Regions from separate parts of the Flintibacter sp. HCN-6482 genome, predicted to be linked through region 2. Evidence: riboswitches for the same ligand, from Rfam matches in the RefSeq annotation. Region 2 holds a riboswitch; the other holds the start of a gene.
What was found. Region 2 has a riboswitch for cobalamin ahead of WKS99_RS06895 (S-layer homology domain-containing protein). Riboswitches for the same ligand answer to the same signal wherever they lie in the genome.
Positions count from the first base shown of each region.

Region 1 (4,419 bases), on a different contig from region 2:
GCGTCCCTTGCGTACCAGTTGGTTAAAAGTAGGCATGGTTTTCCTCCTTTCTGAAAATCTGCCCCTGAGGGGGCGTAATATATTTTAACAGAATAAGGAAATCTTATTCCATTAAAATCAGATCACAGCAGGACAGCCACTGCACTGCCCACTGCAATGGAGCAGGCGGCGCCCAGCTCTTTCATGGTGGAGACCTCCTCCACCGGGACTTCCTTTTCTTTGGCCAGCCTCGCCAGCGGCTCGGTGACCCGGGGGTCTGCGTCGGCGGCCAGGAACAGCTTTTTAGCCCGCCCGTCGTTGAGGGCGCGCTTGACCTGCTTGGCCCCTGCCACCTTATCGGCGCTGTTCAGTTCACTCAGCATTCCGGTGCCCTCCTCCCTCCTGTTTCAGAAGCAGTCATCGGGTAAAAGGGCGCAATAGCCCCTACCACCGCAAGTTGAGATTATAGCATTTTCTCTCCCTCCCGTCAAGGAAAATCCGCCGTGAAATCCACAAATTTTCTCTCCCCGTCCCTGTTTTTTCGGCAAATGGCAAAATTTTTTCCCTTGGAGGCCACGCCCTCCGTAAAGATATTGCGTCTATGCAGGCAGAGGGATCTGTTCACAGGGGCCAAATACGCTGCTAAGATGATGGATTCTTTGAATCGATCTTCAGGCAAATCAAGAATAAAACACGGGGATAGCGCCATACTATGGAAACTCTATGATAAGGAGGAGCCTGTATGACCGCCCATGTAAATGAAAACTGTATCGGCTGCGGCCTGTGCACCGGTATCTGCCCCACCGCCTTTCTTATGACGGACGAGGGGGTGGCCGCCGCCCGGGACGAGATCCTGCCAGAGTGGGAAGGCCAGGTCCAGGAGGCCGCCGAGAGCTGCCCCACCAGCGCCATTGAGATATCACATTGAACACAGAGGGGGCGGGCCCAAGGCCCGCCCCCTCTGTGCTCTATCCTTCTGCCTGTATCTGTTCCAATATCCTTCCAATGGGTCCGGCGATGGCTAGGTCCGCCCGCCTGTCGTATGGCGTGGGGCTCTTGTTAATGAGGACCAGCCGGTCTCCCCGGTAGTAGTTCACCAGACTGGCCGCCGGGTAGACCGCCAGCGAAGTGCCCCCTATGATGAGCAGGTCCGCCTGCTGGATATCGGCCAGAGCTCCCTCCAGCACCCGGCTGTCCAGCGACTCCTCATAGAGGACCACATCAGGCTTCACCGTCCCCCCACAGGAACAGGTGGGTACCCCCTGGCTGTCACGGATAAATTCCACGGGATAGGGCTTTTTACAGCGCATACAGAAATTCCGGTGGACCGAGCCATGCAGCTCCCACACCCGCTTTGACCCGGCCATCTGGTGCAGCCCGTCAATGTTCTGGGTGACCACTGAGCGGAGCTTACCCACTTGCTCCAGCTGGGCCAGCTTCTGGTGGGCCGTATTGGGCCGGGCATCCAGGCAGAGCATTTTGTCCCGGTAGAAGCGGTAAAACTCCTCCGGCCTTCGGTCAAAGAAGGTGCGGCTCAAGATCTCCTCCGGGGGATAGTCATACTTCTGGTTGTACAGGCCGTCTACGCTTCGGAAGTCAGGAATGCCGCTCTCGGTGGACACTCCAGCCCCGCCGAAAAAGACAATGGACTCGCTCCCATCGATCCACTCCTGAAGCCTTTTGATCTGTTCCTCCATGGTCGTTCTCCTTCTTCGGCATGATTCAGCGGAACACTTTGTCTCGCAACTTACACAGGACCTGATACAGCGGGTCGGCCAACACCAGGGCCAGGACAAAATTTCCCCCACAGTGGAGCAGGTCTGCCGGGATACCGGATATCCACCAGGACAGGGCCGCCCAGGGGCCGCCGGTGACCCAATAGGGGACCGACATCAGCGCCCCGAAGGCCAGTCCAAAGGTGCCGCTTGCCATTGCGAGTAACAGCGGGCGGCCCGGAGGCAGCTTGGTACAGATCAGGCCCCACAGGGGCCAGACATAGAGATAGCCTAACCACCACATAGGGTTGAAGCCGTACAGCAGTCCCTCTACCACCACAAAGGGAAGGATGATTGAGAGGACTTGCCTTCCAAAAACAAGAGCGTACACCAGGATGAGCAGGGAGACCGGCTCGATGTTGGGCAGAGGGGACAGGACCATCTTCAACACTGTCAGCGTGGAGGCCATCAGTCCACAGAGCACCACTTTTTTCGCCCCGTTGAGGGGTCTCCTCTCTCCCATGGTCAATAGGTAGACAAAGTCAGCTCAAAGTGGTCGCCGTCCTGGACCGGGGTGGTGTCCACTCCGGTGTTCACCATCTCGCCGTCCTGGGTGACGCGCCACCACTGGTTCTCACTCTCCTGGGCGGTCTCCCCGTCTACTGTAGTAATATATAAGCCGAACTGGCTGCTCTCGCCCTTCACAAGCTTTTCCTCGACCAGCACCTGACCCAGATACTCGGCGTCAGTGTGGTAAGTAAACTCCTTAGCGCTCTCGTCCCCGTGGACCACCTCCACCACCACAGTCTTGTCGCCCACCTGGGTCTGGGGCCTGGTGAAGTACCAGAGGCCGGCCATGAGGGCGGCGACGATCATCAGCGCTGCGGCCGCCAGCAGGGTTTTCCTGTTTCTCATAATATTTTCCTTCCGCCCTTGCCGTCACTCGCGGCGCGGGCAAGCAAGCTCCCAGGCAGGTCTTCTGACTCAAGGCTCTCCACCCGCTCCCCCGCCTTCCCGGCAGATGCCGGCGGCACATCGGGGGTGGGCTCCCCTCTCACAGCGGCGTGACCGTGGACATACGTCTCTTCCCTATTCTCCCGGAAACCGGGCACCTGAGGCGGGAATATTATAGCACAGCGTCTTAGAAAAGGAAAGCAGGACTTGTGGCGTGCCGAGTTGTTGCGCCATACTGGATGCCCACAGGCGCATCACTTCCCGTCAAGGGGGCGGTCAGGGCAGTCCCTGTGCCACCTTGACCGCTTCTTTGATTCAGTGCACGACGGCGTCCTCCGCGGTGAAGCCGCCCAGGGAGCCCTCCTTGACTTGAATGCAGACATAGGTGACGCCGGAATCCTCCGCCGCGGAGAACTGTCGCTTGGCAGCCGGGGCGACCCGCAGCCAGTCCCCAGCGGCGAGGGAGACGTTCTCTCCGTCGATGACCGCCCTGCCCGCTCCCGCCAGGATACCGTAGATCTCCTCGTTTCGCCTGTGGGAATGTACAAAGGGCACCCCCGCCCCAGCGGGGAGCCGGTTGACGCTGACCTCCGCGCCGGTCAGGCCCAGCCTATCATGTAGTTCGGCGCGGTCCTCAGTCCCAATGTTGATTTTCGTGTAGTTTGTCATGGTTTTGACCTCCAAATCTTGTTCGCAAGTCGCCTTGCATGCCTTTAGTGTACAGCCACCGCATACTCGGCTACAAGTACGCACCTTTTTATAACTGTACACGCGAAAAACGATGTGCTATACTGTGCCCGGAGGTGTATCGCCATGAAAACGAAGGAGGAACTTCCGGCCTGTCCAGTGGCCACCGCGGTATCCTTAATTGGCGGGAAGTGGAAGCTGCTGATCCTGCGCAATTTGAAGGCGCGCCCGTGGCGCTTCAACGAGCTGCAGCGGGATCTGGACGGGATCTCCCAGAAGGTGCTGACGGACAGCCTGCGCCAGATGATCGACGACGGCCTCGCCTATCGCCGGGACTATCAGACCATGCCCCCGCGGGTGGAGTATGGCCTAACCGAGCTGGGAAAAGAGATGCTGCCCATTATCGACGCCCTGGCCGATTTTGGGACCTATTACAAATCGACGCTCCAGCCGTAACGCCCCGCCACCCCAAAATTTTTCACCAAGGAGAATGCTATGGACGCTATCATTCAGGCCCTAGCCCGTGAGCTGGGCCGCAGCGAAGCACACATAAAAAATGTGGTCAACCTTATCGACGAGGGAGCCACCATCCCCTTTATCGCCCGGTATCGAAAAGAGCTCCACGGCTCCATGGACGACCAGCTGCTCCGCCAATTAGCGGACCGGCTCCAGTATTTGCGCAATCTGGAAGCCAGAAAGTCGGAGGTAAAGGCATCTATCGAGAACCAGGGCAAACTCACCGAAGACCTGGCGGCCGCCGTCGATAGGGCGATAACTCTGGCTGAGGTGGAGGACCTTTACCGTCCCTATAAACAAAAGCGGCGCACCAGGGCCACCGCAGCCAGAGAACGGGGGCTGGAGCCCCTGGCTCTGCTGCTGTTTGGCAAAGGGCCTGCCGTGACACCGGAGGAGGCGGCAGCAGATTTTGTCGATCTGGAGAAAGGCGTGGAAACTTTGGAGGACGCCCTTCAGGGGGCAAGCGATATCATCGCCGAGCTTATCTCGGACGACGCGGAGATTCGCAAGGAGCTCCGGGACCTGTATCTCCGACGGGGCGTGCTGGTCTCACGGGCGGCGGACAAGG
Region 1 is NZ_JBBKBK010000001.1:332,786-337,204, forward strand. It holds gene rpsL (30S ribosomal protein S12) at 1-36, opposite strand, end outside; gene WKS99_RS01605 (L7Ae/L30e/S12e/Gadd45 family ribosomal protein) at 123-362, opposite strand; gene WKS99_RS01610 (ferredoxin) at 722-907, shown strand; gene WKS99_RS01615 (NAD-dependent protein deacylase) at 948-1,676, opposite strand; gene WKS99_RS01620 (hypothetical protein) at 1,702-2,178, opposite strand; gene WKS99_RS01625 (DUF4430 domain-containing protein) at 2,220-2,609, opposite strand; cobalamin riboswitch at 2,647-2,825, opposite strand; gene WKS99_RS01630 (cupin domain-containing protein) at 2,964-3,317, opposite strand; gene WKS99_RS01635 (winged helix-turn-helix transcriptional regulator) at 3,462-3,791, shown strand; gene WKS99_RS01640 (Tex family protein) at 3,831-4,419, shown strand, end outside.
Region 1: another riboswitch for cobalamin. It lies ahead of WKS99_RS01625 (DUF4430 domain-containing protein); the one in region 2 lies ahead of WKS99_RS06895 (S-layer homology domain-containing protein).

Region 2 (4,419 bases):
TACCTGCCCCTCCGTAGACTTCGGTGACAGACGCGACGGAGACGGTGATGTCATCAAAGCCCTTCTCCGCCAGATCGGCCAACACCATGCGGTTGAGGTTGGTGTCCGTGTCGTAGACCGGGCAGAGCCTGTAATCGTCGCTCAGGGCGGTAATGGCGTGCTGCAGTTCATTTTGTTTGTCCTCATCTGCGGCGGTGTCGGACCAAACTACAATTTTGTACAACGTATTGTAGAAAGCATCGTTGTATGTATATTTTGCAGACAGAGTTACAGTCACCGTCCCCTGAGTTGGGCGGATGACGGTACCGTCTGCCGCGATCACATCATTAAACCCGCCCCACTGGATCTGGGCAGTAATCCCGTTTTCTGTGACCACAGCGGGAAACTCCAGCTTGGTATCCTCTTTGATCTCGTCAGGCAGTCTATTTTCCTGATAGGCCACCGGGTACAGCTTGCCGTGGTCGGCAGTACGGACGGTTGCCTGGTGATCCTGGCAGCTGTGAATCACCCTGCCGCCGCAGGTGATCTCAACCCCGATTTTATATTTCTGGTCTTCTGCTCCAAAATCATCTTCCGAAATGGTATAGGTGGCTTCCGTGGCCCCGGCGATTGGATGAGAGGTGGGATATGCGGCCATAGGCTCATACTTGTACCACTGATATTTCATCTCCAGTCCGGGATACTGTTCCGGGGAATAGGTGCCGCCGCCCTCGATGTTAAGGGCAGCTTCTACCGTCTGCCCTACGGCCACCGCGCCGGGCTGACTTATATTTTGAATGGTGACAGTTGTAAAATGCGGGATCACCGTCAGGGTATAGTCATCTGTGTACTCCTCCCCATCGTAGGTCACCGTGGCTGTTACATTCACCACGCCGCCCTTGCCGGCGGTGACCACATAGCCTTTCACATCGCTGTCCTGGGTGGTTTCCACCCATGCGGCCGCCCCTTCATTGCTGGCGGAAAAGCTCCACTGGACCTCTGGGGTCTCGTCCCCCATATTCTGATAGTCTACATAGAGAATGGTATCATTTTTGTCGCCGCCGCCCGTCTGTACCCAAATTGTATCGCCGTTGGTAGAGCGGATGGAAATACTGGGCTCGGGGGGCTTGGGAGTATTCCCAGCCTGCCAGACGAGGATTACATTACCCTCTGCATCGGTGGTGAAGGCATCGCCCAGCAGAGAAGCGTCGATTGGAAGATCAGAGTTGTCAAAGCAGTTGAACAGTTCGCCGTTGAAGCCGCTGATGGCATCCGATGTGGTAAAGCAGTTGCGAATCGGGGTAGTTGAATATACCTGCCCGACGATACCCCCGGCCCTGTTGGAACCGGAGATCGTGCCGGTGCTATAGCAATTTTCAATGCTTGTCCCATTGGCGGAGCAATAGCCTAGAATGCCCGCCGCCGCGCCGCCTCTGATGTCTGCGGTGTTGGCACAGCCTGAGACGCACACAGATCCGCTGTTGACCCGCCCAATGATGCCGCCGGCCCCCGCATTTACTCCGGTCTTGGAAGACTGGACGCTGCCAGAAAAGGAGCATCGCTCGATGGTGACAGTGCCGTTGGTCTTGCCAACAATGCCACCAACATAACCACTCTTGGTTGCTGACACCGTTCCTTCAACCTTCAGATTTTTAATCGTCGCGCTGTTCACGGTGCCGAACAGTCCAACGCCGTTCGTGCTGCTGTCGTTGATGGACAGTCCGCTGATAGTGTGTCCAGCTCCGTCAAAGGTACCGGCGTAGGCGCTGGTGACATAGCCATTTTGCGGATTAAACGGTATCCATTCCTCATTTTCCAAATCAATGTCAGCCGTCAGCACAGCGGAGAGAGTTCGCTCCCCGCCATTGACCCGATCCCGGAACGCTTTTAGCTCCTCCGCAGAACTAATGTTTACAGAATCGTCCACAGCATTTTCTGCCGCCCACGCCGTCCCCGGCAGCAGGCCCAGCGCCATGACCAGGGTGAGTAGCAGGCTCAAGGCCCTTGTCCTTATTTTCCTCATCAAATCTCCTCCATTTCTCTCATTCAAAACTCAAATAATATAAAAAACGGCCGCGGCAGACCATAACAGGACTGCCGCGGCCGACTTTTCCCGCGGTGCATTTGGGCATACCAATGCCCTGTCATATAAACACCATAGGTCTTCCGGCTTGTGGGGTGTGGAGCACCGCTCCGCGCCTGTCGCTCCGCCTTCTCAGGATCGCTCCCAATGACCGGCTCACGCCATGAACGACAGCCTCCCCCGCATACGGCAACGGGTATTGCTCCGGGTTCTCACCGGATTCCCTCATCCCCGCCTCTGCCCAAAGCAGACACGAGGTCATGATGCTTTTTTTGTCATTATAAAATGATGTTCCGTCCTTGTCAATCCGAATTCCGTTCTGCCTCTTTGCCCAGACTATTATTTTACAAAAATCTCCGCAACGGGATGGTAAGTACCCGCAGGACCAGATAGAACGCCTTTTTCCCAAAGCTCAACTCCTTCGGCACATACTTTTCCCCATACTGATACTCTCCGTCCTCTCTCATTGTCTTACTGTACGTCTGATCGCGCTCGGCCTCTTCCCGAATCATCCGGTTCAATTTGGGAGAATCCACCACCAGCATCAGCTCCGTATCCTGATAGGTGCTTCTCATATCCATATTGTACGACCCGACTACGCTGAGTCTATCGTCAATTACCATAGCCTTTGTATGGCAGGAATGTTCCCCCATATACTCATAGACCTGTACGCCCGTATCCCAGATTTTCCGCCGTTGGTTCAGATAGTCGGTACATCCCCAGGGATTTGCGCCACTGGCTACATCGTTTGTAATAATCTGAATCTCTGTGCCCCCCGAGGTCAGCCGCTCCAGATCATGATACATCTCCCGCCCACAAATAATATAAGGGGTATAAACGATCACCTGTTTCCCCTGAGACATCAGCCGGTTGAGAGAATACCACATCCAGGGCTCCTTATTTTCCGCCTGGATCGGATTTGTCAAAAGGCTGATCCGCCCGGTTTCAAATGTACGCTCCCTCCAGTCCACGGGGACAAATAATTCTGGCTCTGCCGCCCTCATAGCCCGCTCCCGGCTGCGTAACGACTCCTCCTCTCGCTGCCGGTCTTCTTCTCCAAGGCGGCCCTGAAACAGTCTGCTGTCCGGAAGCGCCCAAACCGACTCAAAATAGTTCACCAGCTGATACAGCGAGTCCTCTGGATCCTGTCCAGACCGCATCACAAGAAGCTCCCGGTCGATGTTCGGCTTGACAGAGGGCTGCTCTCCCAAAAACAGATCCGTTGTATTTCTGCCGCCCAGAAGGTAGACCTTTCGATCTACGATCAAATATTTATCGTGGAGCCGCGCCTGCAGCTTCCAGGGCTGGAGCAAGTCAATCGGATTATAAATTTTCAGTTCCACGTTTTTGTGGCCGGCCAGCGCCTTGAATACCGGATCCTTCTTCACATCCAAAAAACCGCTGGCGCCGTCCACCAGCACACGGACCTGAACTCCTCTTTCCGCGGCACAGAAAAGGGCCGAGACCATGTCTGTCCCGCTGCTGTCCCCATTGAAATCGAAGGTCGAGAGGATGATCTCCTCCTTCGCGTTTCCAATCAGATTCATCCGGCAGAACAGTGCATCCTTATTGTTGTCAATATAGGCCGCCCGCTCCGGGCCGACGCCTGTCCCATAAAATCGGCGGTCTTCAAAAGCAGCTCGATACTCTGGTGAAACCTCCTTATGCTCTATGTACGGCACCACCACGGCCAGTATATACAGTAGAATCAGCAGAAACGGAAGCGCTTTTAGACAACAACGCAATACGGAGCTTTTCACCATACTAGTTCCTTTCTCCAAGCCACTTTAAGCTACTATCTTTCTCCTGGGATGTAGACAGTACTATATCAACAAACCATATATCCCGCAAGGGGAAAACCTCCGTTTTTACAGAAATGTCATACTTTTTGTCGAAGACGCTCTGTTATTCCGGGAATCCTTGTTAGGCATCCGCCGTCAAAAACTAATAATGTCAGGCTGACCATCAGGAAAGTGCCAAGGGACTCCGTTACCGTAGTAACCATAATTTGAGAGGCCGTTTTTTTCGTCTGTTTCCAGATGATCTCTGTACCCATCATCGAGACAAAGATAAAACACTCTTTGATACCTTACCACTGCGTATCCATGGTACCTCTTATCAATAAGCAGAGAGTGTGCGGGGCAATCAAAATTCCAGTAAGCAGCCAGCACCAAAATAAAAGGTAGTCTTTCCTTTATTCAGCATTTTTGTTGAATAACATGGCAACTAGAAATTGTCAATCTATGTCTCCATCTGTTATACGGTCCATTTGGACTCTGTCTGGCCGTACAGAGCCGCACTTACGCTCCATGATTTGAATGCGCCTTCTTCCATCCATTTTTATCCATTTTTATCCA
Region 2 is NZ_JBBKBK010000002.1:392,972-397,390, reverse strand. It holds gene WKS99_RS06895 (S-layer homology domain-containing protein) at 1-2,002, opposite strand, end outside; cobalamin riboswitch at 2,119-2,335, opposite strand; gene WKS99_RS06890 (phospholipase D family protein) at 2,407-3,825, opposite strand.